DNA from 3 places in the Paenibacillus sp. FSL H3-0321 genome. Region 1 is predicted to be linked to each of the others. Evidence: riboswitches for the same ligand, from Rfam matches in the RefSeq annotation. Region 1 holds a riboswitch; each other region holds the start of a gene.
What was found. A riboswitch is a leader RNA that binds a small molecule or an ion and turns the genes downstream of it on or off. The one in region 1 is predicted to bind cobalamin.
Positions count from the first base shown of each region.

Region 1 (10,486 bases):
GGGTAGAAGAATGGTAGAAGAACATAAAAGGCGCAGTCCCCGAAATACCGGAAAACCGCGCCACACAAAGGTTTTAAGGATGCTGGTGAAGGGAATTGAACCCCCGGCCTACGCATTACGAGTGCGTTGCTCTACCCCTGAGCTACACCAGCTTAAAGCATTTTTTCTGTCAAACAAAAAATATTATACAACTTCCAGCCAAAAACGCAACCTTTTTTTACAACATCTGGGCTTCAATTCTCCTCCAGCTTACGTTCAACGGACTGCAGCTTGCTGCGGCTTGTAGACGGCTTGTCGCGGCGGTCATCAATCTTCAGCGACGTGGATACCCGCTGCGCCCCGGCAGCGAAAGGTGACTCATGCAGCGCTTCTACGGCAGCGAGAATCCGCGGGATCGGCCCTTCGATAATCGTCCCCATGGATGTAAGCTCATAAGTGATTCCTTCCACTCCCCTGAGCACACGCTGCATATCGGCCACATAGCTGCTAAGGCTCGTGCTGCCTGTGCCGATCGGAATTACGGTTACTTCGCCAATTGCCATCCTGAATCCCTCCTTAATATGCTGTAAAGCAAAACCCTTTATGGAAACTTCCTCGTGGTAACTCATTCCGGACTATAAGCCTAAAACTCCTGATACATGTCTTCAGCCTATTCTTATTGTAGCAACTCCGCCGCACACCCACAAATCGCCGTGAGGATTGTTGCACGATTTAACACCATCCGTAACCCTTCGTCCCCCATATTTCTCCGTTAGGCATTCCAGTGTCACGCTCACTATATTTATGGAGTCTTTGTGGCATCTTTTAAGACAATTTATGAATTTATCCAGACACTTTTTGCACCCAACTTGTGGATTACCTGTGGACTAACTGTGGATCATTTGTGAGTAAAACCGCAGAACCCGCTCCCCGCGCGGAGTTTCAAAAAATGGTTTACAAACACAACATATTGGGTTATTTTTATCTAACGACAACAAAATATAGTGGAAACAGGTGTTTCGCTCTTTCAAGCGAGCTGAAGCTTAATAGGGAAACGCGGTGCAAATCCGCTGTGGTCCCGCCACTGTAACCGGATGCCTGCAGGCTTTCTGAAGCCCGCGAAGCAGCGTCTACCGGCAATAGCCACTGAGGGGCGGTAAAGCTCTCGGGAAGGCGCTGGAAGATTCACCGGAAGCCAGGAGACCTGCCTGTTTCGCCGACACCATCATTCATGCCTGCGAGGACCAGGTGAGGTGTCCGCAATGCGGCCTGCACAAGCAGACATAGCCTTCCCGTGTTTTAAGGAGCCAAGGCTGCCGATACCTGAAGGCGATAAACCGTTATCGCCCTCAGGTATCGGCTTCTGCGGAATATATAAGAACAGGACAGAGATTACCCCTGTCCCCTGCTTATATGTTCATCAAGACAACCGGCAAATATCCTTTAAGGATATTTCGTACGCATTCGGGCATTTCCCGCCTCCTCGGCGGGAGATGCTTTTTTACTGCTATCAGGAAGTATATACTTCGTTCTTACTATACCGAGGGGAGAGAGCTAGACAATGACGCTGCTGGAGAAACGGTACAACGGTGGACAAGCTGCACAGGAAGTTCTTTTGGAGGAAGTTATTCATTTGGGACGGGATATTATCGACAGCCGGGATTTGGATCTGCTGCGCGAGAATGCCAATTTGAACGGAGAAAGCTTCTCCGGCAAAATGAGCAAATTCGGCAGTGAATATTCCAAGTGGTATGCCCGCAACTTCACGATGCCGCCACAGCTCGTGCAGGCCATTCAGGATAATGTCGTGTACGTCCACGATCTGGATCAATACGCCATCGGAACGACCAACTGCATCTTCATCCCGTTTGAGCGCCTTCTCCGCGAAGGCTTCAATACCGGCAACGGCAGTGTCCGTCCTCCGAACTCAATTATGACCGCAATGTCGCTGGTGGCGATTATTTTCCAATCCCAGCAAAATGCCCAGTACGGCGGCGTATCCGCCAATAAACTGGATTACGACCTTGCCCCATACGTGACCAAATCCTTCGCTAAGCTGTTCCGCAAGGGACTGGAATACTTTGAAGAAGGACAAGCCGGTGATCACCTCGGCGAAATCACAATGAGCCGCAGCGATCTGGCGGAGCAGTACCCGCGCGCCTTCCGCTTTGCGCAGAAAGAGACCGAAAGCGAAACACTACAGGCAGCAGAGAGTATGATACATAATCTCAATACGATGTCCAGCCGTTCCGGCGGACAGATTCCTTTTACCAGCATCAACTATGGCACCTGCACCTCCCCCGAAGGCCAGCTTGTGATCAGCTCCCTGCTGACCGCCACCATGAACGGCCTCGGCAGCGGAGAAACACCGGTGTTTCCGATCCAAATCTTCAAATGCAAGCAAGGCGTCAACCAGCAGCAGGGCGATCCGAACTATGAGCTGTTTCTTAAAGCAGCCGAATGTTCCGCACGCAGACTGTATCCGAACTTTGCCAATCTGGATGCTCCGCTCAACATGCAATACTATGATCCGGCTGACCCGGACACTGAATTTGCTACGATGGGCTGCCGCACCCGGGTGCTGGGTGACCGTTTCGGACGCGATCACTGCTCAGGCAAAGGCAATCTGTCCTTCAACACCCTTAATCTGGTCCGTCTAGGCCTTGCTCACGGCACTGTGACAGGCCGCCGTCTTGCTCCCGACGAGGAAGGCTTCTACGACGACCTGAATCATTATATGGATATTGCGCTGGAGGGCCTGCTGCACCGTTTCCGGATCCAGGCGGCCCAAAAAGCCAAAGCCTCCGATTTCATGATGCGCGAAGGCGTCTGGGAAGGCGGCGAGCAGCTTGCTCCAGAGGACAGCGTAGGCGATCTGCTGAAGCACGGCAGTCTGTCGCTCGGCTTCATCGGTATGGCGGAGTGCATGAAGGCCATGTACGGCAAACATCATGGCGAGGACATGGAGGTCCATGCCAAAGCACTCGCCGTTGTCCGCCATATGCGTGAGTACTGCGACCGCAAGAGCGAAGAACTTGATCTTAACATCACGCTGTTTGCAACACCTGCCGAAGGTTTGTCCGGCAAATTCACCAAGGTGGACCACAAGGTGCTTGGCTCAATTCCCGGCGTAACCGACCGCGAATATTATACGAACTCCTTCCACATTCCTGTGTATTACGAGATCAGTGCGGCCAAGAAGATTAGCCTTGAGGCCCCTTTCCATGAGTACTGCAACGCCGGAGCCATTTCCTATGTGGAACTGAACGGCAATGCCCGCAGCAACCCGGCGGCTTTTGTCAAAATCATCCGCTACGCGCTGGAGCAGGAAATCAGCTATTTCAGCATTAACCACCCGATTGACCGCTGCTCCGGCTGCGGCTATGAAGGGGTTATCGGCACGAACTGCCCTTCCTGCGGCGCGCATGAGCATGACACCCATATCCGCCGCCTGCGCCGGGTAACCGGATATTTGACCGGTGACTACCAGACCCGCTTCAACGCCGCCAAGCAGGCCGAAGTAAGAGACCGCATCAAGCATCTATGAATATTTGCGGCTACTACCCGGAATCAATTAATGAGGGAGAGGGCATGCGGGCCGTCCTCTTCCTCAGCGGCTGCCGCCACCGCTGCCCGGGCTGCTTCAATCCGAAAACGTGGAATTTCAATTTCGGTGAAGTGTTCACCCTGGAGCGGCAGCGTGAGATTATCGCTGAAATTGCTGCTAATCCGCTGCTGGACGGCCTGACGCTGGCCGGCGGGGACCCTTTTTTCTCGGCAGAAGAGGCTGCGGGCTTTATCCATGAGCTTCGCGCCGTACTGCCGGATTTCTCAATTTGGATTTATACCGGTTATACGTATGAAGAGCTGACGGCTTCTCCGGGCTCGCCGGAATGGAATCTGCTGGCCTTGTGCCATGTAGTGATTGACGGACGATTTGTAGAAGAGCTTAAAGATACTACCCTTCCCTACCGGGGAAGCAGCAACCAGCGGATTATCGACATTCCGGCCAGCCTTGCCGGCAAGGAAATCATCCATTGGCAGCCTGCTGTACTTTAGCTTCTTGGAAATATAAATTTCATGGTATACTTTAAGCTTCTGTTTTCCGCAGACTCGGATTCTAGCACGCGATACGATCTATCGCCTGTTTCGAAGGCAGCTTTGAAATGTCGGCTGAGCCGCCATTTCCTGGCCGCTTTCTGCGCTATAATATATCAATTTTTAATATTGAAAATTAAACCCAAATACGAAAGGATGAATCCCCTATGCCAGAACTCGTAGTGAAACCCGACAACCGCCAATTGGCTTTTGATCAAATCCGCCTCTCCGTTTACGCCGACCGTATCCTGAACGGCCTTGAGCAATTAAGCAAAGAAACCTTGCTGCGCGGGGTGCAGTCCAAGCTTCGCCGGAGTGAGGTCAGCGGAGAAGAAATCAGTAGTGCCTTCACCATGAGCGCCCTTGAGCTCGTAACCAAAGAAGAACCGGACTGGAAGTTCGCTGCTGCCCGCTCGCTTTTGACGACCCTATACAAAAAAGCCGCAGTTAACCGCCGCTATAAAGCATACCCGGATGAGCCATACGGCGAATTGTACCCGCTGATTTCCGATCTGGTGAAGAAGGGCATCTACCGTGAAGAACTTCTGACCCACTACACCAAAGAACAGATTGCCGAGCTTGGCAGCTGCATTGATTATACACGCGACCTGCTGTTCGATTACATCGGCTTGCTTACCCTGTCCGACCGTTACCTGGCCCATGACTTTGACGGGCGTGTGATGGAGCTTCCGCAGGAGCGTTATATGATTATCGCTATGTTCCTCATGCACACAGAGCCGGAAGAGAAACGTCTGGATCTGGTCAAAGAAGCCTACTGGGCGATGAGCAACATTTATATGACGGCTGCAACGCCAACGATGTCCAACGCTGGTAAAAAGGTTGCCGGACAGCTCTCCAGCTGCTTCATCGACACCGTCGACGACTCGCTCGAAGGTATCTTCGACTCCAACACCGACGTAGCCCGGCTGAGCAAAATGGGCGGCGGCATCGGCGTCTACCTCGGCAAGGTGCGGGCCCGCGGCTCCGATATCCGCGGCCACAAGAACACCAGCTCCGGCGTTATCCCATGGATCCGCCAGTTGAACAATACCGCCGTCAGCGTCGACCAATTGGGTACCCGCAAGGGTGCCGTTGCCGTCTACCTCGACGTCTTCCATAAAGATATTCTCGCCTTCCTCGACCTGAAGCTGAACAACGGCGACGAGCGGATGCGCGCGCATGACGTGTTCCACGGCGTCTGCCTGCCGGATCTGTTCATGGAGGCCGTAGAAGCGCGCGGCCACTGGAACCTTTTCTGTCCGCATGAGGTGAAGAAGGTAATGGGCTGGAAAGATGAGAACGGCCGCGCACTCGGCCTTGAGGATTTCTATGACGAAAAGCTTGGCCAAGGCGCATTCCGCGACAAATATGCCGAAGCTACCGCCAATCTGGAGCTGTCCCGCATTACGGTTCCGGCCATCGACATCATGAAGCGGATTATGAAATCACAGCTGGAAACCGGCACACCTTACATGTTCTACCGCGATACAGTGAACCGCTCTAACCCGAACCGGCACCAGGGGATGGTCTTTTCCTCCAACCTGTGCACGGAAATTATGCAGAACCAGTCGCCAACGGTCATTGAGAGTGAAGAGCTGGTTACCAAAGACGGCCAGACCCGGATCATTATCTCGAAGGTTCCCGGCGACTTCGTAGTCTGCAACCTGAACTCCATCCACCTGGCACGCGCCATCCCGGCCGGAGTGCTGGAGCGGCTGGTGCCGATTCAGGTACGCATGCTCGACAACGTCATCGACATTAACAATATCGAAGTGCTGCAGGCGCAGTACACAAACAGCCAATACCGTGCAGTTGGCCTCGGTACCTTCGGCCTGCATCACCTGCTGGCGCTGGAGGGCATCCGCTGGGAGTCCGACGAAGCCGTGGAATACAACAATCACCTGTATGAGCACATTAACTATCTGTTGGTACGCTCCAGCATGGAGCTGGCCCGCGAGAAGGGCCGCTATCCGAAGTTTGCCGGCTCCGACTGGGATACCGGAGCCTACTTCGACTCGCGCGGTTATACAAGCGGCGAGCAGGAAGGCAAATATGTGACAACTGAGCAGTGGCGTGAGCTGCAGCAGGAAGTAGCGAAAGACGGCGTACGCAATGCCTGGATGTTCGCGATTGCTCCAAACGGCTCGACCTCGATCATCGCCGGCTCCACAGCCAGTATTGATCCTCTGTACGAGCTGCTCTCCTACGAGGAGAAAACAACCTACAAGATCGCCAACCCGGCACCCGATCTGTCCGAGAAGACGATTTGGTACTACAAAACGGCGTTCCTGATTGACCAGAACTGGTCGATCCGCATGGCCTCAGCCCGCCAGCGCCACGTCGATCAGGGCCAGAGCTTCAATCTGTACGTGACGCCGGACATCAAGGCCACCGATTTCCTGAACCTGCATCTGAACGCCTGGAAGGGCGGACTCAAGTCGACGTATTATGTGCGGAGCCGTGCATTAACCATAGAAGAGTGTGAATCTTGCGCGAGCTAAGCCTTTCATTCCAATTTTAAAACCCAGCGCAATAACCGTCACTGCGAGGAATGTTTAGATCTCCGGCCGCTGTTATACTCAGATTTCTTGATTTATACCGCATTTACGGTTGAAATCCGAGTATAAAGGCGAACGCTAACGCTCCTCCAATTCCAAACTTCCTCTCCGTGACTAAGCGCTGGTTTTTAAAGTAAGCATTCACCAGTTAGCTGCGCGAACGTTGTCCCAATATCAAGATTGGCGGTTGACCAATTCAGGCTTTCTCTTCCTTGTTCAATGCGCAGTATGCCATTTTTTACCTATTTTTAATCAATAACGGGAATTCCTGCCGCTACCTGTGCCCCTGGATTGAAAATCCCACAAGGAACAGGAATTCTGCCCGCTAAGTTTTCACAAAAGGGCTCTATTTGATAAACAGCCCATAATAGCGACATGAATTCCCTCTATAAGCATAAATAGAACCATTCATACAAAATTACCGGGTGACTTTCCCGTTACCCCCTTAGGAGCCAGGAAGCTTGCTCCCCCTCTCCATTTGGAAGCCCGCTTCCGGCGAGAGGGCATGTCGGCGGAAACCTTTCACCAGTTAGCTGTGCAAAATATAGGAGGGAAACAAAATGCAACTGCAAAAGATTTTTAATACAGAAGCGCCGAATATGTCTACCCGCATCATTGACGGGGAATGCTCGGGCATTCTGAACTGGAACGATATCCGCATGCCGCATATGTATAAGCTGTACAAGGTGCTGCTGCTCAACCACTGGATCGCCGATGAAATTCCGATGTCCAAGGACGCCCAGCAGTTCCCGATGCTTGAAGCTGAAGAACAGCGTGTGTTCAAGATCAACATCTCCCTGCTCGCGGTGCTGGACTCCATGCAGACCATGTTTGTGGGCGACGTAAAGCGGTATTTTACCGACTCTTCCCTGGAGGCGATCTCCGCGATCATCGGACAGCAGGAGGTTGTGCACAACCAATCCTACTCCTACGTCCTCTCTTCCATCGTTTCGGACAGCGAGCAGAAGGAAATCTTCGAATACTGGAAACATGATCCGGTCCTGCTGGAGCGCAACCAGTTCATCTCCGATATTTATCAGGAGTTCCGCGACGAGCCGTCGAAAGAAACCTTTTTCCGCGCGCTGGTAGCCGATCTCATTCTGGAAGGGATTTTCTTCTACAGCACGTTTGCTTTCTTCTACAATCTGGCCCGTGACCAGAAGATGATGGCAACCAGCCAGATGATCTCCTACATCCAGCGCGACGAGAACCAGCATTGCTACTTCTTCGCGGAAGTGTTCAAGCAGCTGCTCGCGGATTTCCCAGAGCTCAACACTCCGGAGAATATGGATTACGTGTACCGCACCATCGACCGCGCCGTAGAGCTGGAAACCAACTGGGGTCACTACACACTCACCAACGTGCGCGGCATTGACATGAACGAGCTGAGCGATTATATCAAATACACAGCTAACAAACGCCTGACCCTGATGGGCATGGAAAAAGCCTATAAAGGCGTGGACGTCAACTGCATGCCATGGATCAAGCCTTTCTCCGACGAAGCGCTGAACGCCACCAAAACCGATTTCTTCGAAGCTAAGTCGCGCAATTACGGCAAAGTCGGCGACGACAACGGGTTCGACGATTTGTAAGTGCGGCGAAATGGCGGGCTACGCTAATCTAATGCAGAATGTGCACTAGATTAACCTGATCTCAGCCCAAAAAGACCATCTGCTGTATTTCGTGCAGTCGATTGCCTGAAAAAAGCCATTTTGAGCCGGATGAGCCTTAATTCTGCTGTACAAAATGCAGTCAAATTCGATTAGTGTCTGAAACGCGGCAATTCTGCTGCACAAAGTGCAATCCTCCTATGTTTCCTGCCCTTTCCGTCCTTCTTTGATCCAGCCCACAACGCTCCGCGGGCTGCGTAAAACAAATAACAAGAACGTAGAGCGCCTTGGCCGGGGTGCTCTAGTTATCGGCGGGAGTAGCGGTCCAGTAGCATGATCCTGTTTCACTGCTCTTTCCCTATTGTTCTCCAGCCCACTAACTTCCTGAAGTTTACGGAATAGAAAACTTAAAACATAAAAAAAGGACGTCCCTTATTGCTCAGGACGTCCAAAATGAAGTAAAAAATCTATTTAATTTGATCTTTCCTTACTTCACCGGAAATAGGTACAATAATATCCGCTAATACCGTATGACCTTTGGGTAAAGCTTGCGTTACCGACTTTTCAGCCCCTACTCTACCATATGTGACACTATGATCCACACGTTCTTGTAAAAAATAATATTGTGTTTTGTCTTCCGGCGGCCGTTTTCCTTTTTCTTCCGTTTTCTCCCCTGAATCTTCTTCTACACCTTCCCAAACTAAATGTTTAACATCATCCTTAATTTCATAGTAAGTATATAAATTTCCAACAACATAATAATATCTCAATGCTTCTCCTTCAGGAAAGATATACTGATAATAAACGCCTTCCTCGGTATTATGAAGCGTATTTTCATCCTTAGAAGGAAGGTCTACAGCGATTTTACGTGCCGCAACCAAATCCGTACCTTGATACAGCTTGTTATATGTTTCTACTTGATCAGCACTCCGGATAATGACAGTATTTTTGTCCGCCTTCCACTCCACCTCTGCTTTAAGGGCTTCGCTGATGAAGCGCAAAGGCACAACAACACGATTCTTGTTCAATTGAGCAGGCATATCCAAAGTAAGAGTTTTTTCTCCATAAGAAGCTTCTTTTTGACCGATCGTAAGTACAAGCTTGTCTTTGGTCCCAGGAGTATTGACAGTCACCGTTTTCTTACCAGCATTCCAGACTAAATTGAGTTTCAGCGGCTTTAAGGAAGCTAAAGAAACCATAGTTCGCCCTGTGACGGAAACGGGTGGAGCATCTGAATTAACAACCTCACTATTGATCACCAATTGAATCGCTGGTGCAGCAGAAAGCGGGATAGCAAATGTTAAGAGCATACTTAAAGTAAAAAAAAATGAAAGAAAAATTTTTTCCATACTTAACTAACCTCCAATAATTTGTAATTACACTAAATTATAGACGTTCCAAACAAGAAAAGTTTTGTATTCCAAGAAAATATACTGCGTGACGTTACGCTATTTAATATAATAAGCATTTGTTACAAAATGCTTGATAAGTGCCGGGAAGCACCACATTTTAGGAGGAATACTATCGTAGCCAGTATTGATTATGCTAAATTCGCTAAAATCCACCCTACTACAGGAAGATACACCAATCAAGATTTTTAACACCGCGTAACCTTACCAATATAAAAGAGCTCCTTCTATCCACCGGATAAAAGGAGCTCTTTGGTATTATAGTACGAGAGGCATAGTTAGCGCAGCCGGTTACTCTCCGGCCTTGCGGGCCGCTTTATGCGCAGTCTCTTCCGCCAGCTCCACCAGTACGCTGTTCAGCCGCAGCTTGAGTTCCTCGGCCAGTTCAACTATCCCCTGATCACTCCGCACAGCCTGTGAGTCCACGGCATATACGCCGCCTAGAATATGCCGCGCGCCGAGCACGGACAATACCGGCTTCAGTGCGTAGTCTATGGTGAGCAAATGTGCCAGGCTGCCGCCCATAAAGAGCGGGAGCACGATTTTGCCGGCCAGCCCTTTTTGCGGGATCAAATCGAGGAAGGTCTTGAGCACCCCTGTGTAGGACGCTTTATACACTGGACTAACCACGATTACTGCTTCTGCTTCGGCTACAAGACCATTGGCTTTGACGATTGCTTCACTTTCAAACTTGGTATGGATCAAATCCTCCGCCGGCAGCTCAGCGACATTAATGCGCTCCACCTCAAACCCGCGCCCGCGTAAATCGTCCTCCGCATATTCAATAACCGCGTTGATCCGCGATACCAGAGACGGCGTTCCGTTGATCACA
Region 1 is NZ_JBBODH010000001.1:4,722,372-4,732,857, reverse strand. It holds tRNA gene MHI45_RS21055 (tRNA-Thr) at 81-152, opposite strand; gene MHI45_RS21050 (MTH1187 family thiamine-binding protein) at 234-542, opposite strand; cobalamin riboswitch at 975-1,205, shown strand; gene MHI45_RS21045 (anaerobic ribonucleoside triphosphate reductase) at 1,541-3,526, shown strand; gene nrdG (anaerobic ribonucleoside-triphosphate reductase activating protein) at 3,523-4,038, shown strand; gene MHI45_RS21035 (ribonucleoside-diphosphate reductase subunit alpha) at 4,245-6,578, shown strand; gene MHI45_RS21030 (ribonucleotide-diphosphate reductase subunit beta) at 7,196-8,227, shown strand; gene MHI45_RS21025 (copper amine oxidase N-terminal domain-containing protein) at 8,713-9,594, opposite strand; gene ssuE (NADPH-dependent FMN reductase) at 9,946-10,486, opposite strand, start outside.

Region 2 (10,486 bases), 600 kb from region 1:
CTGCTCAGCTTATAACTTCCGGAACTGTAATCCGGGTAGACACCGTTTACGGAGTACATCCAGCCGCTTTTCTCACCGCGGTCTCTTTCTGCCAAGCCATCAATCGCTTTAATGTATACACTGTCTCCGCTTCCGCCGCTGACAACCTTGCTTCCAAGCTGGCGGATCAGCAGGCTGTATGCGGTCTCTCCCTCGTTCAGCGTCATCTTGGTACCAGCCAGAATGGTTCCCTTAGTAGTGTCTCCAATGACTGTGAGCGTGGCCGATGCCGTCTCAGGCACTTCTACCGAAGCTGTAACTGTCAGCGGCTGCGTGTAGCGGGCAATCTTAGGCGTCCCGCCTTCGACATAACCGGTCACGGCCAGCGTGTATGTTTTGGCAGGCAGGCCTCCCTCAAAGGTTGCAAGCCCTTGCTCATTAGCAGTGATAGTTTTATCGCCAACAGTCACCTGCACTCCCGCAGCCGGTGAAGTCACCGGATCAGAAGTATACGTGTCATTATTCCAGACCCATTTCTTCTGCGTAACCTTAGCGGTGAATGCCTCACCCTGCTTCGGCTGCGCAGGCGAAATCTGTACCGAATCTACTACCTGCGTATTTTCTCCGGCATAGTAGACAAGCACTTTGTCGGAAGTCTGCAGAATATAATCATTTAAGCCCACATCCGGATAAATCCACGCCCCGCCGCGTGATACGGCAAAGGCCCAGTAACCCTGATTGTTATAGGCTCCGTTATCGATTCCATTAATGCCCCCTACAAAGATGCCGAAGGAAGATTCCGTAACCTTTAGCGGAATGTTGTTCGCACCTGCCAGCTGCTGCAGCGCATCAAACGCGTTGTATGCTTCCAGCGTGCCTTCAGCTACCGGACCCTGTGGCCCTTCAATGGACAGATAGGAGGTTACATTGCCCGGAGCTACCTTCAGCGAATCCGTATAGCGGGCAATATTTGGTGTGGCTTCCGCAACATAACCGGTTACGGCCAGCGTGTATATTTTGCCGGACAAGCCTCCTTCAAAAACTGCAACGCCTTGGCTGTCCGTAGTGACTGTTTTACCGCCAATGGTTACCTTCACTCCGGCTGCCGGTGAAACAACCGGTTCGGAAGCAAATGTCGTGTTATTCCATACCCACTCCACCCCGGTAACGGTCACTTTAAACGTTTCTCCCGGTTTTGGCTGCGGTGGAGATACTGCAACGGAATTTACTACCTTCGTGTTGGCACCGGCAAAATAGACAAGCACCTTGTCCTGCACCTGCAGTTTGAAATCACCCATGCCTTCGCTTGGGTAGATCCATTTCCCGCCGCGCGACACCAGGAAGTTCCAATAGCCGTCATGAGTTCCGTTCTTAATCCCATTAATGCCCGACACATAACTGCCGTAGGAGGACTCCGTAATCTCCAGCGGAATATTTCCGGATGCCGTAAGCTTCTTCAATGCCGCCAGCGCGTTGGATGCTTGCAGCGCTCCCTCAGCGACCGGCCCCTCAGGTCCTTCAACCGACAGATGGACTGGTACATTCTTGGAGATTACCTTTACAGCTTGCGAATATTTAGCGATAGTTGGTGCATTGTCCGCAACATAGCCGGTTACGGTTAGCGTATAGTCTCCTGCCGGAACACCTTCGGCAAAGACCGCTTTGCCGTCTTCACCGGTTGTTGCCTTCCGGTCTCCGACCGCCACCTCCACACCAGATGCACTTGAGGTTACAGGACTCGAAATATTTGTGGCGTTGTCCCATACCCATTTTATCTGGGTAACCGTAACTGAGAAAGGCTCCTCCTCACCTGGCTGCGACGCGGACAGCGTCAGCGAATTCACCAGCTGCGTATCGTTGCCCGCATAATAAACGAGGACCCGGTCTGCTTCCTTAAGTTTAAAGTCCTTCATTCCTACATCAGGATCAATCCATGCCCCGTCCCGGGACACAGCATATTTCCAGCCATCCCAGCCGCCGTAGATTCCGGCTTGGATACCGCCGATTCCCGTCACATAGCTGCCCGATTCATTCTTAATCGGAAGGCCCTTCTGGGCTGCCACTTTCTCCAGCACCTCGAGGACATTGCCTGCGTATGCCATCCCTTCTCCCAGCGTGTTCTGCGGCCCTTCAATTACAAGGGGAACATACACTAACGGATTCGGAACCGCAGGCTTAGTGAAGTCATACAGCTTGCCGTTTCCGCCCCCGCTGTACAGGGTGTAGGCCACCAGCGCCTGCAGCCCCTGCTCTGTAGCAAAAGCATTTACATTTCCGCCCTGATTATGGGCAAACCCGCCGCCCTCTACGCTGAAGCTGAGCAGTCTGCTTATCAGATCTGCTTCACCCTTGGTGAATTCTGCTCCTTCCGGGTCTACCCCGAAGGAGGCAAGGCCGATAATGACCTGTGCCGCGCTTTCGCTGCTGCCTCCAAAGCCGCCGTTGCTGTCCTGCGCAGCAGACAGCCAGGCTACTGCTTTTTGCCCGGCAGTTGCAACCACCGGATCACTCTTATGCGCAGCAAGAGCCGTCAAAGCCATCGCCGTCATATCCGGCTCGCTTGCCCCGGAAGTCAAGGCGAACCCGCCGTCTGCATTTTGCTTGGACAGGATCTCGCTCAGCAGCGCCGCTTTGCTCCATTTGGCATCCGCCCCAATAGTATAATTGCCTGAATCCAGTGCCAGCAGCGCATAGACCGGATTGTTCAGCGTCTGGCCGCTCATTTTGTCACTGTTATAGATACGCTCAACCAGATTAAAACCCGGCTCAGAGCCGTTTCCGGCAAAATTTGCCGGATCAGCCCCCACGGCTTGTACCGCGAGCACAATCCGTGCATAATCAGTGACTGCAGCAAAGCTGCCGTTGGCCGTCCGCACTTTTTGCTCCAGCAGCCGGACATAACTTTCCGGTACTTTGTAGCCCGCCTGTGCGAGGCCAACCGCCTGCCATTCTGACGTCACACCGCTGCTGAGCATATACTCGGCAGCCGCATAGGTCGCTCCGGCAACGGTAATCTGCTGCTTCGCTGTTAATGCAGCTGCAGCCGGCTCTGCGCCAGACTCGGCTGCTGCATACACAGCAGCCGTAACACTTTCCGTTCCCCCGGACGCGGTAGCGGCAACCGCCCCGGCAAACACTTGTCCTGAAGGAACAAGCGCTGTTCCCAGAATCGAAATAACCAGCAATAAAGCCAGGCCAAGCATAAAGGACTTGGTAGAGAGAAGAGTCTTCATCATTAACCTCTTTCCGTGAATAAAATAGTTGAAGCGCAGCAGACACAAGAAGAAACGGCTGTGCTCTCCCTTTCAAAAGGACGGGGCCGTTTCTGCGAGAGAGAAGGATAACATACAGCACCAGGCTTATACTTCATCCTCATCCCTCAAAAAAACCGCCCCTGCTAAGGGCGGCCTCGGAAGAATACAAATGAAGCACGGCGGTGCTCAAGCTCCGCCACCACATCCATTTGTAATGTTCCGCATTCTTACCCCACGAAGAATAGAAACGTTCAAGAAAAAGGCAGGTCTCCTGGCTTATGCTTCACCGCTTCCCTCCGCCTTCCCGTCCTTGCTTCACAGGACAGTGGCACCCTTAAGAGTCGCTCCGCATTTACAGTGGCGGGACCGCGCCGGACTTGCACCGGCCTTCCCTTTTAAGCAAATTCTATGGATAGAATCTGCACCCTTTTCACTAGACTATCAAATTTTAATATTCATAATCATATCCACTATTCCCTTGTATGTCTATAGAAAAGCTGTTCCAATGCCGCCCGTTGCCGGCTGATCCCTTTTCGAAAGCATCAAACACACTCTTCGTTGCTCCCAACCTGTCTGCACGCAGTTCATCATTAGTAGCGGAAAAAATGCCCGCTAAGTTTTAGCTACTCCCACATTAATAAGGATTAGGCGGATTTACACCCGCTATTATTTCGCAAAACACGTCATGTGGCTCAACCGGATAATTTAGCGGTAATATTTCGTCTTATACAACTTATTCTCAATCTATAGTCCACATTAAAGGGAAATATTCCCTTTAATGGGTATAATCCGCAATAACCAACACCGGAGCTCAGTGTAAAGAAAAAAATCCTGAACGCGCATCTGCCCTGCTCTCTCCGGGCAAAACATGCGGTTCAGGATTTTGTCTGTTTATATCGCTTTACTCGGGAGCATCGGTTGCTGTTCCGCCATCATCCGTAGGCGTTGGAGTCGCAGTTGCAGTTGCAGTAGGCTGGGCACTCGGTGTAGGGGCTGCCGTAAGTGCTGGATCCGACTGCAGAGTCAGCTTGTAATCGCCTGCGATGATCATGTTGCCCTCGGCCAGCTTAGCCCCCGGTTCCAGATCCACAGTGACTTGGTACGAAGCTCCCCCGGTCACGCCCGGCGAAGGCGCGGATGACACAGCCGGGGTCGCGCCGGCTTCTGTTCCGGCGTCCGCGTTACCCGTCGCGTCGACTTTCGTTCCGGCGTTCGCGTTCCCCGTTGCGTCGACTTCCGTTCCGGCGTTCGCGTTACCCGTCGCGCCGGCTTCCGTTCCGGCGTTCGCGTTACCCGTCGCGCCGGCTTCCGTTCCGGCGTTCGTGGTCCCGGTCGCGCCGGCTTCTGTTCCGGCATCCGCGTTCCCTGTCGCGCCGGCTTCTGCTCCGGCTGACGCATCCGGCGTTGCCGTTCCACTGCTGCCGTTCAAGCCGGCGGCTCCCGCATCCGGCGACGGAGCGAGGCATCGGCTCGACGTCGCCGTGACCTTGTAGACCTCCGGATCCCCACCGGAGGCTGCTACACTGATCTCCGCCGGAGTAAAGGCGGTGCATTCTTCAGCGTCAGCAAAGGTGAACACCAGTCTGCTGCCCGTGCCTTCTCCGCTGCCGCTAAGATACACGGCAGCAGGCGGCTGGCCGCCGCCCGGTGCTGCGCTGCCCTCCGGCAGAGCCGTGTCCGGGCTGTCCGGCCGCAGCAGGCTGATGGCGATAATGACGCCAATCAGTACGATCCCCAGAATGGAGCCGGAGATCAGGAGTTGAAATCGGCTGCGGCTAACCCACCGCGCCAGCGGCGAAGCCAGCTGGGAGCGGGCTTCGTTATATACATTTTGCAGAGCAGGCCCGGCAGCGGAGACATAACTTTTGCGGAAATCCCTGCTCTTGAAGGCTTCACGGTCGCTGTTCAGGAAATACTTTAGAATCGCCCGGCGGTAGCCCGGGTACAGCTTCTTCTTCGACACCGTGAACAGCCGGTTGTTCTGTGACCAGGCCAGGAAACGGTATACCGTTTCTTTGTCGCCGTCCGCTTTGCGCTTCACCAGATCCAGCAGCGCGTCATAATCCAGCGGGCCGCTCTCGCGGTCACTATTGTGATAGAAAGCGAGCGGCAAGCGCTCGAACGGCTCTACACTTCGCGATTCCTTCAGCCACCGCCGTCCGAGCAGCTGTACATCATCCAGCTCCTTTGGTGACAATCCGGCAAAAAGTTCCTCATCCGGATTCTCCTCCCCGAACCAGCGGTAGGCAGCGCGCAGCGCATTGGATTTTTGCCTGCTGATGGAATCAAGCGGCGGCTGCCAATCCGCCGTATTCCGGTAGCGCAGGAACGAAATCTCCAGCAGCTGCTCCTGTGTCAGCTCGCTGAGCGATACACGGTTCAGCAGAAAGCGGTCCGCTGCCGCCATCAGCTCCTTCAGCAGCGAAAGCGCCTCAGGGTTGAACCCGCTGCCTCTGCGGCGCTCTTTTTCCGCCTTCTCTACAGAGTCGTGAATCGAGGCCACCGCCGCAACCGGATCTTTGTCACGCTGCAGCTTCTCCAGCAAATAATCGCTGATTGTATCACGGACAAACGACTGCTGCAGCGCCTCCGGAAGAAACCGGCCCCAGTGGGCGACAAACCGTAAAATGTCAGACGATTGGGCTGCGGCAGCCAAACGGGATTCCATATACGGTTCCAGCAGCGCCTTGCGGAAAATAGGCTGGGCCAGCACTCTTTTGAAAAAGGCTGCACTCAGCTCGTCATTGCTCTCAATGATAGTGTAAGCCACCGCCAATGTATCGTCCCGGTCCGCTGACCGGGCATTCAGCATGCCGTTGATGAAATAATCGACCACTTTGACCCGGTAATTATGTCCCTTCAGCACAAAATACTCCATAAAACGCTCCATAATCTCCGGCTGTGGAATCCCCTTTTGGCGGATCAGGTCATACTCGCGGTCGAAGCGCTCCAGGAACATATCGTTCAGCCGTACCCGGGACTCCAGCGCCCCCTCTGGCTTGAGGTAGGACAGCAGGCCGCTGAGCACAGCATTTTTGTTCTCCGTGTACAAGCTTTCATTGCCCTGCTCAATCTCATAAAAAACCGCCAGCTCATTATAGAGCGCCAACTGCAGCTTGCGGTCCACGTGCTCACCGGGCAGCAGCGAATCGGCAAACCGGGCAAAGTCATCTAAACTGCCCTTGTTCTTCAGCGTTTTCCATACCAGATCGGCATAAGGCTGCTGCGAATCACCGAAATCGGCATTCAGGGTCCGGCCTGAAGCCAGATCGAAGATGAAATCCTTCTCGATACTGCGGTCTCCGGGGCGGAGCGAGCCTTTTTCTACAAAGGTAAGATCAATATATTTGCGGCTTTTTGGCTCGTTTGCATAGGTGAGTACCCCTAGCCTGCGGCGGAAATCATACGGCAAAGCCCCGTAAATAATCTCCGTAAGCTCCAGCGCCCGCTGCGACAGCTCTGCGATGGGAACATCGAGGGCAACATAACTTTTTTTCTTGCTTGCCACAGAGATCATGACCGCCTGCAGCAGCGCCTTGAACAATGCTTCGCTGAACCCGAGACTGCGCAGCACCGTTAGCGGATCAGCCTGTCCTTCACGCTGTAGGGCCGGAATATCGGCCAGCTCCGGCAAGGTTCCTCCAGGCTCACCTTCATAGCTCCCGGCAAAATCGGCATGCAGCCAATCCCCATAGCCCTGAATAATTTCCTCGGCGCGTGTCGGAGGCACTACAAAGTTATGGGCAAAAAAAGCACTCCGCTGCCCGGTAAAGTCAGTCGCCTGATAGCGGCTTTGCCCGATCACCGTGTCGTTTGTTTCCGTATGGAATAAATGCAGCGCGGCCGGATACAGCTCCTCATTTTTTTCGCCGCGCGCCGCCAGCTCAGCCGGGGCATCATAAAGGCAGAAAGGATGAATGATTTTTTTGACAAAATTATTGTCCAGGCTCTCCGACTTCGCTACAGTATCGAATCCTTCGGTTGCCCGGTATACGCCCCGCCGCTCGCGGGTATACATTTGCTGGGTGATCCTGGACCCTGAGAATCTGTTCACGGCCCGTCGCTCCCCTCAATATAGTTCAGCTTATGCAGCAACCAGATAAACGGCTCGTCCACACGGATCGGGCTGACGACACCCTCTATCTTTTGGTTGACCGGATTGCTGCCCAGCGCGGAGACGGCAAAATACCCCGTATTGGCAAAATACACATCCATCGTATCTTTGAACGGACGGTCTACCTTGCCGATAAAGCGGCGGATTTCACCGTCGATGTTCTGGAATTCATCCAGGTTCAGCGTGTTGCGGTGCACATAATTGTTGAATACATTGCTGTTGGACTTGATGTAGTCGCCATCTTCATCCTTCAGCGAATGCAGCATGTCGCTTTTGGCAAGCACGACGGCCGTAGGGATGTCGGTCTTGCTCTTCTCCTGGTAGGCGATGAAATCGCCGAACATCGTCAGCACCACATCACGCGGCTCATCATACTGCGAGACCCATTCTCCGGGACGGTCGCCGTAATTAATCTTGATCTTCTCCCGGATGGAGCGGATCTGCAGCGGATCGACCATGAACAGGATTCCCGCGGAGTTCTTGATATGCTGGCCGTGCAGCCCAAGGTAATCCTGATCGACCATGCCTTCACCGGCAACATCGAAGAACACCAGTGTCAGCGGCGGCTTCTCTTCATCCTTGAACACAAATTGAAAAATAAACGGCTCCTGCATCTTCTCCTTCTGTGTCGAGGCCAGCAAATCGCCGCGCTCAAACAGCGGTTCTTCGTACAGGGTGCGGAACTTGCGGCTGATTTCGGCATTCAGCGGCATGCAGGCCGCGTCGAAATGCCCAGCAGTCGTATGCTGCAGCGTATGGATCAGCGAGGTCATGTACACCGACTTCCCGACCTGAGAGGCACCGATGATCGAGATAATGTTGCTCGGCACCTTGCCTGCGGTCACAGGGAGCTCATTATGGCAGGACGGGCACAGCCGTCTGCGCGTAAGCACACCATAGCGGTCGGTGAGACCGGTCAGCACATGATCAGTATAGTGGTGATATTCCTCGGGAATATCAGCCGGATTAAGCACGGCCTCCATATCATCGACAGTATCGAGGCCGAAACGCTCACGGTATTTATTCAGCGCATCATCTTCGCCGAGCGCATAATTCTCATCATCCTCACGGCTGTGCATAGCCCGAAAAACAACGTCCTCCGGCGAAAACTTGGTGAAGCAGTACGGACAGACAATATCATAAAAAAGCGGCCGCGCCTGCGGCTGATTTTTCTTCTTAAATCGGCTGAAAAAAGACATCTCTCATCCTCCTAAAAGTTCTGTCTGCATAACTTGTTAGTAAGTGCCTACAGAACTAAGTTCCAACAATTTGATCTACTATGACCTGCTGTAGTCTAATCTACTGTAACTGTTTCGCTTTACTTTACTCTATTCTTCTCTTCTCTTCTCTTCTCTTCTCTTCTCTTCTCTGCCTCGCTCTGCGTCCGCATGTAGCTTAATGATAACTGCACTTTGTACAGCTATATCAACGCTCAGACCCACCGCTCCACTTTTACCTGCACTTTGTGCAATTATAGAAGAGCAAATGGCATACTTTATCGGCTTTCCCGAAATATAGATGTACAAAATACAATTAAACCTGCTTAGTAGAAGAAATCGATCGTTTTAGTTGCACGAAATGCAATTCCAGCCACTTCAGACTCCAAAAAGCAGGCCATTCAGACTTACTTACATTCCCGCAAACGCGCGCACCACAGACGTACGAAGCTTACACCTCAAGATACTTACGATCCAAGCAAGCTGCGGACTCATAATTACAAGCTCAACACCGGATTACTCCGGCACCAGCTCATAATACAATCCGTACTTACGGCCATCCGTGAAAAAGATGCGTACAAAATCCTCCTTGCCGATTTCAATCGGCGGAAGGACGCTTCTCCCGGCGGGGAAATCCTGCACAAACGGAAAAAGGATGCCGTCCTCTTTAGAAGCCGGATGCCCGCCCCGTTTCTTGACGTAGCACAGTACATCCTTCGGCACCGGCACTTCGGCGGAAATCGTCATATGTACTGTCTTCAGCTTGCCGAACAGTGCTTTTTTCTGCTGGATGGAATAATAAATCCGCGCCTTGCCTGCACTGACCAAGGCACGGTTCTCGCCATCCGGCTGGCGCACCAGCAGGGTCTCTCCGTTCTCGGTGAGCCGGACAAATATGGTATAAACCACCTGGCCGATATCATCCAGCCTGTCGCGGTATCCATTATTCGCTTTGTACTCCTCGCGCGTATACAGCTTCATGCCGGAGGGCGGAAGCTCTCCGCTATCCGGCGCTTCTGTAGACGCCTTGTGAATACAGACCGCCTGCACGCCATCCGGCCAGCGCCATCGCAGCGTACAGAACCGGTCCTCCACCCGGGAGACCACATCCGCAATAACCGGCGTGGAGGAATGAGCCTCGGCGTACCTCATGACTGTAAACTCCTTTCACTATCCCTATCGTTTTGCATGTTCACTATCTGCTGTCCATACTTTTAGAATCCCTTGCTGCCCCTGTTTCTGCGCGGTGAGTGGAAGCCCTCCGATGACGGTGCTGAGGCTGCAGCATTTCTTTCACCTCTGCGGGATAATCGTCCCTCCCCAACCGGCACAACAAAGGTGAACAAGGAGAGAATCGCAGCCAGAACAAGCAGGGCGATCAGACGGATGATTGCATCCCAGTAAGAATGCCCGCTGAGGCCGAATTCAAGGATCAGACCGGCGAATAGACCGGACACTGCGCCGCCTACTCCGAAGCTTTTTGCGAGGTGGCGGTTATCGAACACAATACCAAGGCCAACACCCAGAGTTATACCGATCAGCATAAGCGCCAAAATACGAACTACTGCATAATACGGGCTGTCGGCGGTCGCATCACTGCGCTCAGTGAGCAAGGTCCGGTCTCCCAAGCGGTCATAAATTTGCTGGAACACATCACCCAGCCGGTTCGCATCTGTAACATCATAGTATTGCCCGCCGGTGACGGAAGCGATGTCTAGCAGCAAATTGGAGCCGGATGTATCGTCCAGCGCCAGTCCAATAGTATTAACCGCGATGCCGCGCTCCACGTACTCGTTGAGTTCCGTAGCGGTGTTGAACTGACTGAATCCGTCGGACAGCAGGATTACCATTGCTCCGCGGCCGGCTTTGTCGTCACTGTTAATAACGTTCATAGCTTCTGTAAGTGCACCGCTGATATTCGT
Region 2 is NZ_JBBODH010000001.1:5,320,048-5,330,533, reverse strand. It holds gene MHI45_RS23850 (DUF4430 domain-containing protein) at 1-3,215, opposite strand, end outside; cobalamin riboswitch at 3,478-3,677, opposite strand; gene MHI45_RS23845 (GAP1-N2 domain-containing protein) at 4,135-7,287, opposite strand; gene MHI45_RS23840 (hypothetical protein) at 7,284-8,546, opposite strand; gene MHI45_RS23835 (hypothetical protein) at 9,081-9,716, opposite strand; gene MHI45_RS23830 (VWA domain-containing protein) at 9,779-10,486, opposite strand, start outside.
Region 2: linked by a shared signal. The riboswitch ahead of MHI45_RS23850 (DUF4430 domain-containing protein) and the one ahead of MHI45_RS21045 (anaerobic ribonucleoside triphosphate reductase) in region 1 are both predicted to bind cobalamin.

Region 3 (10,486 bases), 1.7 Mb from region 1:
CGTCCCCAGCATTTTGGCTTCTTCGATGACATCCGGATCGGAAATATGCACCCTGACATCTCCGCCGTATTTATGTATCCTTTCCTTGGCGATACCGGCCTCTACCATCCGCACATCGGCAATGATCGGCTTGCCCTGCAGAATGGCAGCTATACCCGCTTCAATCGCCCGGGGATGAAACACCAGACTCCGCCCCAGCTCGAAATCGGCAGATGCGTGGATGATCCGCTGCACCACCGGATACTGTATAGCGTTAAAATAATGTACTCCCAGTTCCTTCGTGATCATTTGAAAGCTCAAGCTCTCAATTTCCTGCGGCTGCACCGTCAGCGGTTTGAAATCCGTTCCAAAGTCCAAGCCCATTCCCCTTTTCATAATTCAGTAGATGTTTCCACATCTTTTCGCTCACGCCCCGCCAGTACTGCTTTTACCGCATAAGCTATCTCATCCATTGCATGATAGACACTGCCAAAATCACAATAAGGCGTGTCCGGACGCGTTATCAAAATAACGTAAAGCCCCATATCCAGCGCAGCATGCAGCTTCTCATCAAGAGATCCCTCTGCCCCGCTCTCCTTAGTGATCATGACCTGCGTGCCGTATTGTCTGTACATCGCTTCGTTCATTTCCCTTGAAAAAGGTCCCTGCACCCCAATAATATTCCGCTGTTCTATCCCAAGCGCAAGGCATTTCTCGATGTTCTCCAGGCAGGGAAGCAGCCTGACCGTCAGGCGCACCTCCGGATCGCTGAGCAGCCGCTCCGCAAAAATGTCCAGTGTTTTCCCACCGGTGGTCAGCATGACCGAGCCTTTTAATTGTTTTGCTTTGCGGGCCGCAGCTTCATAAGAATCTACACAAATCAACCGGGGATGACTGTCATAATGAAGGCTTCTCCGCTCGTAGCGAAAATAGGGCAGCCCCAGCGCTTCCGCAGCGGCCATTGCATTGGCATGGGCCTCAAGTGCAAAGGGATGGCTTGCGTCTACTACAACACTGTAATTCCCCTCCTGCAAAAAGGAGATCATCCCCGGCTGGTCCAACCTGCCAACCGCAGTCCGTATTGCGGCTGCTTTAAGCCGCTCCGCTGCACTTGGCGTTACGACAGAAGCCACCAGCGGCAGTCCGTAACATGACAAGGTCACCGCTAATTCCCGGGCATCACTCGTTCCGCACAACATAAATATCATAGCGTTCAGAATTCCTTCGGCCCGTTAGCTGAAGATACTGCCTGTACTGAAAGGTCCTGCCCAGGCTGTGTCTTGCCGTCCGTATCCATCTCGGAGTGATGCTCCTGTTCATGCTGCCCGCTGCAGCACTGATGCCCATGAGCCGCATGATTACGGCCACATTGCCCGTACTCCTGGTTATGGTGTTCTCCGTGATGATGATGGTGATGGTGATGGAGGTGATGCCCATGCTCGTGATTATGCTCTTCCCCATGATGATGGTGGTGCCCGTGTCCCTCTTCATGGCCTTCCTCACCATGGTGGTGGTGATGGTGGTGTGCGGCCGCCTCAACACGGTATTTGCAGTTATCGCAGTTGGCGAAGGATTGGCCTTCCAATGTCTCTTCAATTCGCTCCGCAAGCATGTCGGACAGCAGCGGGTGAGAACCAAGGTAACTGCCTTGCTCAACCTCGACCTCCGGATGCCCGGCAGCGAACTGCGAGATGATATCGGAAAACTGCTTCATCAGTACTCCGGTGAAAAGCAGGTACGGCAGCACCACAATTTTACGCGCACCCAATGCCAGACAACGTTCCAGCCCCTCGGGCAGCGAAGGTTTGGCAATCGCGATAAAGCAGCCCTCTACGCTTTTATAAGCAGTCCTCTCCCACAGCAGGCGGGTCAGCTTATAGAAATCACTGTTGGCATCAGGATCACTGCCTCCACGGCCCATAACAAGAATAATGGTGTCTTTGTCCTCCACTTTCGAGGTTTTCATCTCAATTGCAGCAGTGCCTGTATTGCCAGCTACGGAGTCAGAAGGTGCTTCCCCCGGACCCGCATCATTCGCATTCTCCCCCGATGTCAGCATCTTGTCTTCCGGCTGGGCCGGCTGTCTCCACGCAGTTGCTTCTGCGATCCGGTCCAGCAAAATATCCACCGCCCGCTCCTGCACGCCAACCGGACGTCCGTACACAAATTCCACGCCGGGATACTTTAGCTTCGCCTGGTCCATGGCCAGCGGAATGTCCAGCTTGGAATGGCCAGCCGCGAACAAAATAATCGGCACCACGAAAACCGTCGAAGCGCCTCCTTTTACACAAAGCTCTATGCCCTCAGCAATCGAAGGCGAAGCCAGTTCTATAAAGCAGGTTACAAGGGTCAGCTCCGGCTTGCGGGCGGCAAGCTCACTTGTGAATTTCCGCAGCTCCTCGTTGCCCTCCGCTACCCGGCTGCCGTGTCCTACGAGCAATACTGTTTTCATTCGTTGTGGCCCCCATGCTGAAAAAATGTATAAAACCGTTCATTGATTTTGCCCTGCGAACCGTATCGCAGGGCAATCGCTGTAACTGCGGCTATGAGCTCTTCTTCATCCATTCCTTCGGCGACGAGACTGCCTGCATGCGGGCCTCGTCCCGACTTCTTCCCGCCAAGGTACAGCTCGAAGCTGCCCTTGGAGTACACTACGCCGATATCCTCCAGCACGGCTGAGCTGCAGGCCATGCCGCAACCAGCTACACCGATCTGAAGTTCCCGCGGCACCGGCCGTCCGTGGAGCAGCTTATGAAGGCGGATAGCCGCATTAAGCCCGTCTTTCTTTCTTAATTCACAGAAGCCGCACGTCTTCACTTTCACAAAATCCCCCGGCAGGCTCACATTCAGCCCGGCCTCTGCCAGACGGTACGCCTTATCCTCCTGCTCAGCCCCACTGCTGCGCAGCAAAAAATGTCCGTCCCGCGTATACACCAGCTGACCTTCATCGCCTGCAAGCTCCGCAAGCAGCGCCATCTGGGTGCCGCTATATCCGTGGCTGCCAAGTGCCGGCGAAACCTCCAGTTCGGAGGCTTCGAATTGCACCGCCGGCGAAACGGCGGAAGCAAAAGCCTTGGGCAGCTCCGTCCGGGCCGCTGCAGAAGCAGCTCCGCTCTCCGCAGCCGCCGCGCTGCCCATAGGGCCAGCAGCGTTATTCACCTCTGCTGCGGCCTCTGCGGCAACCGCTGCCGCAGCCAGCGACCACGGCTCTGCCGCTGTCCGCAGCCGCTCATGCGGCTTCAGCGCCTGCGTCTCGGCGCCAAGACTGTACTTGCGCTCATAGCCGCGCGGCGTCACCATCAGACCTTCATAGACGGTAGTCGCAGAGTTGCCGACCACAACTGTGGAGAGCATGCCGATCTCATGCTCCAGCATATCCTGCAGCGTAGTTACAACCGTCTGCTGGCGGTCACGGTAGGCGCTTTTGACAATGCCGACCGGCGTGGACGGATCGCGGTAGCGAAGCAGAATGCTGCGGGCTTCCTCAATCTGCCGCGTCCGTTTGCCGCTGCGCGGATTATAGAAGGCAATTACAAAATCCGCCGCACCCGCCGCATCGACACGCGCTGCGATGCTCTCCCACGGCGTCAGATGATCGCTCAGGCTGATCGTGCAGGCATCATGCATAATCGGCGCTCCCAGCAGTGAAGAGCAGGACTGGATCGCCGATATTCCGGGAATCACCTCAACTTCCACACCGCCCGCACGTTTCCAGCCCCGTTCGATCAGCACCTCGTACACCAGTCCGGCCATCCCGTACACACCTGCATCCCCACTGGAAATGACCGCAATGCTCTGTCCCGCTTCCGCCCTGCGCACCGCTTCCTGGGCCCGGCTAACCTCTTCGGTCATACCGGTACCGACAATTTCCTGATGCTTCAGCAGCGGCTTGATCAGCTCTACGTAGGTGTTATAGCCGATGACAGCTTCACTTTCCTCAAGCGCAGCCAGTGCGCGGCCTGTAATATGCTCCAGGGCACCGGGGCCAAAGCCGATAATCAGCAGCTTTCCTTGTTTCTTCATCCTTTTTCCCCCGTCCACAAAATAACCTGATTTCATGCTTCCCTTCTGCTTGCTACAACGCTCTATATATAGCAGATGCTTCTGCCCAATCAGGTACATTCACATCTGTCATTGACGCGAACCTTCTTTTACATTTCAAACTCTCTAAACCCTTATATTTCCAGACTCGCTAAACAGCTGCTTCAGAATGGCTTTGAACTCTTCTGCATTCCGGGGAGCAGTCTGCCCGGCAGTCAAACGGCCGGGCAGGCTATGCCATAAATCGGCGAGCAGCGGCAGGTCAAGGCCGATCGCCCGAATGTCTTCCCCGTCTGCAAAAATATCCTCCGGCGATCCGGCTGCCCGGCAGACGCCTTTATCCAGCACGATGATCCAGTCCGCCCAGCGGTAGGCCAGATTCATATCATGCGTCGCCATGACCACCGTGGTGCCCTTGGCATAAATGCTCTCAAGTCCCGCAAGCAGCTGTCTCTCGGAGAGCGGGTCCAGATAGGAGGTCGGCTCATCCAGCAAAATCAGCTCTGGCTCCATCGCCATGACCCCTGCGAGCGCCGTGCGCTTTTTTTGGCCCAGACTGAGCTGATGAACCGGCTTGTCTTGCAGAGCCAGCAGATTCAGCTGCTCCAGCACTTTCAGACAGCGCTTCTGAATAGCGGCCTCATCCATGCCCGTCCCCCGCAGTCCGAAAGAAATATCCTCGATAGGCGTACTAAGAATCAGCTGCTGCTCGGGGTCCTGAAAGACGAGGCCCACGCGGCGGCGCAGGGCGGCCAGCTCTTTTTTGGAATAGGTTAGCGGGGTACCGCCCTGCAGCACCTTGCCTTTCTGCGGACGCAGTACGCCAACGGCATGCAGGAACAAGGTTGATTTGCCGGAGCCGTTGTGGCCGAGCACTGCTGTTTTTCGTCCTTTGGGGATGGAGACAGTCAGCTCCCGCAGCGCAGGTTCCGCCGTGTCCGGATAACTGTAGGCGACCCCCTCAAAGACCAGGCTATATTCGTTATTCATTGCAATCTCCTTACTCTTAGTTCAGTCTCCACTTTAACTCCTGCCGTTGGCCGCTTCCCCAATCAAGAAATCACCAGCTCCGCAAGATCCATAGCTGAGCCAGCAGCAGCAGGAAAATACCGGCGCAAGCCTGAACCGTGAATCTGCGCGGCACCGGGCGTGACACGTACGGCGGTAAAATGATCTCACCCATGTACCCCCGGGTTATCAGCCCCTGTGACAGCCCATAGTAGCGGTGCATCGTATTCGCAAACAGCGAGCCCGCCATTCCCGCAACTTCACGCAGTTTGGCCACCCGTCCTCTTCTGCCGCCGCGCAGCCGCCGGGCCAGCATCATTCCATGTGCTGTATCGCTCAGCAGGAACAGAAAACGGTACATAATCAGCATGAGCTCCAGTACGATCTGCGGCATCCGCAGCCTGCGGAGTACCTGCAGCAATTCTCCGAACGGTGTTGTAAATATGATAAAAAAGCAGCAGGTCAGGCAGGCCAACACGCGCGCCAGCAGCAACCCTGCCCGGTGCAGTCCCTCCGCTGTAATGTATAGTGAACGAGTCGAAGCCGGGAGCTGCAAGGACATTAACGCCTCACCGGCAGTTGGATGGCCAATTTCAAGCAATAGTGCCGGCAGGCTCAGACAAAAGAACAAAAGTGCCGTACCAAACAGCAGGCCGTAGGCGCGCAGCGGGATTTTGGCGTACAGGACGCACCACACGGTCATCCAGCCCGCAATCACAAGCTGCAAGGCCGGATGAAGCGCATAGGAAAGGATGAACATGACTGCTGCGAACAGGCCTTTCCACATCGCGGGCAGCTGCCTCAGCGCATTGCTGTAGGATAACGCATCAATTCTTCTGATCATTAAGCTTGCGCCGGTCCTGTCTGCCTTTCAGCAGGCCGATGGAATAGCCAATCACTCCGGCCCCGATCGCCGCCTGCAGCGCGAACAGCATGCTTTCCGTTTCGCCAGGCAGCTCCGTCAGCGGTTTGAACCACGGCTCATAACCGGGATCAATCTCTGTAATTACACCCTCTGCGGCATCATCAGCCCCGCCGAATTCCCCGTTCACCAGCAGCAGAGGCAGCACCACCAGCAAAATCACCGCCAGCAGCATCAACCCATTTTTCCACTTATTGCTCATCACAGACTTCCTCCCTTGGTTTGCCGTTTCAGCAGCGACAGCTCATTCGGGTTGTAGGATTTCAGCCAGTTCCAGAGCAGCACGGTCAGCAGCCCCTCGCTGATGGCGAGCGGAATCTGCGTCACGGCAAAAATACCGCCGAACTTAATCAGAGAAGCCAGCACACCCCCGTCTGCCGCCGGAAAAGCCACTGCAAGCTGAACCGAGGTCACCACATACGTCATGAGATCAGCCACTGCCGCCGCCATAAAGACTGCCAGCTTTTCACGCCCATTCACCTTCATTAGCAGCTTATAGACCGCATACCCGGCAAAAGGACCGGCCACCGCCATCGAAAATGCATTCGCTCCGAGTGTCGTTATCCCCCCGTGCGCCAGGAGCAGCGCCTGAAACAGCAGCACAACAGACCCGATTACGCTCATCGGCAGCGGCCCCAGCATTACAGCACCAAGTCCCGTTCCTGTAGGATGGGAGCTGCTTCCGGTTACGGAAGGCATTTTGAGTGCCGACAAGACAAAGGTAAATGCACCCGCCAGCCCAAGCAGCAGCTTCAGCTCCGGGTTGTCCTTGGTCATTTTCTTCAGCTTAAGGACTCCAAGGGTAAAAAACGGCAGAAACGCCACCCACCAGAATACGGCCCAGCCTACCGGCAGAAAACCCTCCATAATATGCATCGCGTTGGCCGTGCCCGGCTCATTCAGCAAAAAATAAAAGGTAAATCCGGCAATGAGTGCAGCAAAACTCCAAAACTTGCGTTTGTTCATCCTTTTCCCTCCATGGATTCGTCATTTTGTGCCGCATCAAATCAAAAACTCCCGCCCCGGGGGGTGGGAGTGCTATGTACGTCATCAGATATGTAAGAGATGGTGGTACCGCTGCAACATCGCGGAGAATTCGCAGAATTGTAATGTGGGGGAGCTGAAGCTGGCACTTGCTCTGCACCAAATCTTCAAAATCCACCGTCCCCAAAACTGCATGCCTTCATCTCTTTAACCAATTCGTACACCGCTCCTATCCGCGTAGAGTCGTGGTGCGCGCAAACAAGGTAGGTCTCCTGGCTCGGGATCATAACGCCTTCCTTCGTCTTCCCCGGCTGTTTGCCGAGTGACATGCTGAAGTTCAGCTCTTCCTTACAGTGGCGGGACCGCTCGGGATTTGCACCCGATTCCCTGTTACCCCTTGTAGTTACAAGGGCACCTTGTCTTATCGCTAATTTATCCTGTACATTATAGTGGACTTCGCCGGGTGGTGTCTGTGATAAAAGTGGAGCGGCAAAGTTCTCCAGCACACCATCCGGTGAACCCAACGGGTTGTAAGAAAGCCATTTAAGTAATATAATTATTAACTATATAACTTGAATCCGGAGGCGTACCCAGAAAATGAAACTTGATCTTACCGAAGATTCCCTGCCGGTGTACGAGGCGCTCTCAAGCGCTGTACGTCTGCGAATGCTGCAGCTGCTTGCTGTTCAGCCCATGAATGTAAAGGAATTGGCGGGAGCGGTCAAGCTGAGCAGCGCCATTATGACAATGCATGTTCGTAAGCTGGAAACGGCCGGACTGATCCGCACCCATATGGCTCCCGGACGAAGCGGACTGCAAAAGATTTGTTCTCTTGCCGCTGAAGGGGTGGAGATTATCTTCCCACTCCAGGCCAAAGCAGAGCGCAAGGGTCACCGGAAAGAAATACCGGTCGGACATTATTCCGATTTTGAGATAGAGCCAACCTGCGGGCTGGCCACTACCGAGCATATCATCGGCAGCTTCGACGATCCCCGTTATTTCTGGGATATGGAGCGGATGAATGCCGGAATTCTCTGGTTTGGCAAAGGTTATGTCGAATACAAAATACCCAACTTCCTGTTGTCCAGCCAGCAGCCGGAGGAGCTCATCATTACGATGGAGATTGCCTCCGAAGCACCCTCAACCAATAATAACTGGCCTTCGGATATTGCGTTTACGCTGAATGGCCAGAAGCTCGGGTTTTGGACTAGCCCAGGCGATTACGGAGACAGCCCGGGGAAATATACCCCTGCCTGGTGGCCGGCGTACACCAATCAATACGGCCTGCTCAAGCAGCTGCGCATTACCCCAAAAGGAACCTATATGGACGGCTTAAAACTCTCAGACATTACGCTGGAGCAGGTTGCAATCCGCAACAAGCAGTGGACCTTCAGGCTCTCGGTGGAAGAGGATGCCGAACATATCGGCGGGCTCACCTTATTCGGCAAAGGCTTCGGTAATTACAACGAGGATCTGGTCATAGAGCTGTTCTATACCGATGGATTCAATGGTGCTGACGCGGATAAAAGGGATGCAGCAGCAGGTGCTGACAATGGGAATGGAACAGTCTCCTAGCCAAGCGATGCCTTCACTGTAAAGTCCGCATATATATTCTTCTTTTCTCACATAAACGCCCCCATCCCTCGCGGTATTGCATCCACGAGTGATGAGGGCGTTTAAAATTTCAGTATGCCTGGGACTCCATGGGGTTCTTTCCGGTATTCACAGCCAATGATGCTTCCTCTGTGACAAAGGCTCTCCAACGGCTTGGCGGAACGCTACTCCGTGACCGGACTCCACAAACCGCCGCCCGGCAACGGGCAGCCGCGCTCCTTCAGCTTGGCCACTACCGGAATGATACAGCCACAGGCCGTGCATGTTACGCCATCCTGGAGCTTCGGACAAGCTGAGCAAAGGGCAACCCGCTCCCTGTATACTTCATCTGAAGCGGTGTTGTCCGGGGTGAACATTGATGAAGCCAGAATCCGGGCAATCTGGGCATCCGTCACCTTGTACTCTTCCCGGCAGCCCTTGCAGGTTGATAAAGTGCTCATAACGGATGCTCCCTTAAGCCTTCGGGGTAATTTCCAGCACGGTCACCGACATCGGAGGCAGCTCAACGTTAAGCTTGCCGCCTTCCAGCTTAAAGCCGGTAAACGGCTGTGGCGTCACTGCCTCCGGCTGGCTGAATGTATTGTGGGCATCAATTGCTGTTCCGGCCAGCGTCGTTCCAGTAATCCCAACCTCTTTCCCGGCAAGTCCGCGCAGCTCCAGCGGAAGCGATGCTGCTGCAGCATGATTCAGGTTGCACAGGCTGACATGAATTACACCCTCCGCCGTAATGGAAGCTGAGGCCGAGACTTCCGGAATCTCGCGGCCTTCGAAGCTATAGGTGCCACTCTCCAGCGAAAGATCAAGCAGTTCCGCATCCTGATGCACCTTGTACATATTGAATACGTGGTACGTAGGAGTCAGCAGCATTTTCTCGCCTTCAGTAAGAATTACAGCCTGCAGCACGTTGATCGTCTGGGCAATATTCGCCATCCGAACGCGGCCGCTGTGCTTATGGAAAATGTCGAGGGTTACACCGGCAACCAGCGCATCACGGATCGTGTTCTGCTGATAGAGGAAGCCGGGATTGGTTCCAGGCTCAACATCATACCAGGTTCCCCATTCATCGACAATGAGGCCCACACGTTTCTCCGGATCATATTTGTCCATAATCACACTATGGCGGGTTACCAGCTCATCCATGCGCAGCGCCTTCTCCAGCGTAGAGAACCATTCGCCGGTTTCAAATCCGGTAGCCGCCCCCTTCTGTTCCCAGGCAGGACCCGGAATGGTGTAATAATGAAGTGTGATGGAATCCATATAGCGGGTGGCTTCACGCATCAGGACCTCCATCCAGTGATAATCATCGACATTCGGACCGCAGGCAATGCGATGGATCTTATTGTCTCCATAATTGCGCACATAGGTCTGATACCGGCGGTACAGATCGGCATAATATTCAGGACGCATATTTCCGCCGCAGCCCCAGTTCTCATTGCCCACGCCAAAATATTTCACGGCCCACGGTTCCTGCCGGCCATTCTCCTGACGCAGCTCCGCCATTGGCGAAACGCCGTTGAACGTCAGATACTCCACCCACTCCGACATTTCCTGAACCGTGCCGCTGCCGACGTTGCCGTTGATATAAGGCTCGCAATCCAGCATGGCGCATAGCTCCATAAATTCATGGGTGCCAAAATGGTTGTTCTCCACCGTACCGCCCCAATGCGTGTTGATCATCCGTTTGCGGCCTTCGCGCGGACCGATGCCGTCTTTCCAGTGATATTCATCGGCGAAGCAGCCGCCCGGCCAGCGGAGCACCGGAATCTTGATTTCTTTAAGCGCTTCCACAACATCGTTGCGGATGCCGTTCGTGTTCGGGATCGGTGAATCCTCACCTACCCAGATGCCTTCATAAATACAACGTCCCAAATGCTCGGAGAAATGTCCATAAATATTCCGGTTGATTGTTCCCTTGCGGATATCCGCATTTAAAACTGC
Region 3 is NZ_JBBODH010000001.1:6,435,077-6,445,562, reverse strand. It holds gene MHI45_RS28600 (precorrin-8X methylmutase) at 1-357, opposite strand, end outside; gene cobK (precorrin-6A reductase) at 372-1,187, opposite strand; gene MHI45_RS28590 (sirohydrochlorin chelatase) at 1,193-2,431, opposite strand; gene cobJ (precorrin-3B C(17)-methyltransferase) at 2,428-4,002, opposite strand; gene MHI45_RS28580 (energy-coupling factor ABC transporter ATP-binding protein) at 4,147-5,010, opposite strand; gene cbiQ (cobalt ECF transporter T component CbiQ) at 5,081-5,872, opposite strand; gene MHI45_RS28570 (energy-coupling factor ABC transporter substrate-binding protein) at 5,856-6,152, opposite strand; gene MHI45_RS28565 (energy-coupling factor ABC transporter permease) at 6,152-6,916, opposite strand; cobalamin riboswitch at 7,180-7,368, opposite strand; gene MHI45_RS28560 (ArsR/SmtB family transcription factor) at 7,532-8,509, shown strand; gene MHI45_RS28555 (DUF6171 family protein) at 8,713-8,988, opposite strand; gene MHI45_RS28550 (alpha-N-arabinofuranosidase) at 9,002-10,486, opposite strand, start outside.
Region 3: linked by a shared signal. The riboswitch ahead of MHI45_RS28565 (energy-coupling factor ABC transporter permease) and the one ahead of MHI45_RS21045 (anaerobic ribonucleoside triphosphate reductase) in region 1 are both predicted to bind cobalamin.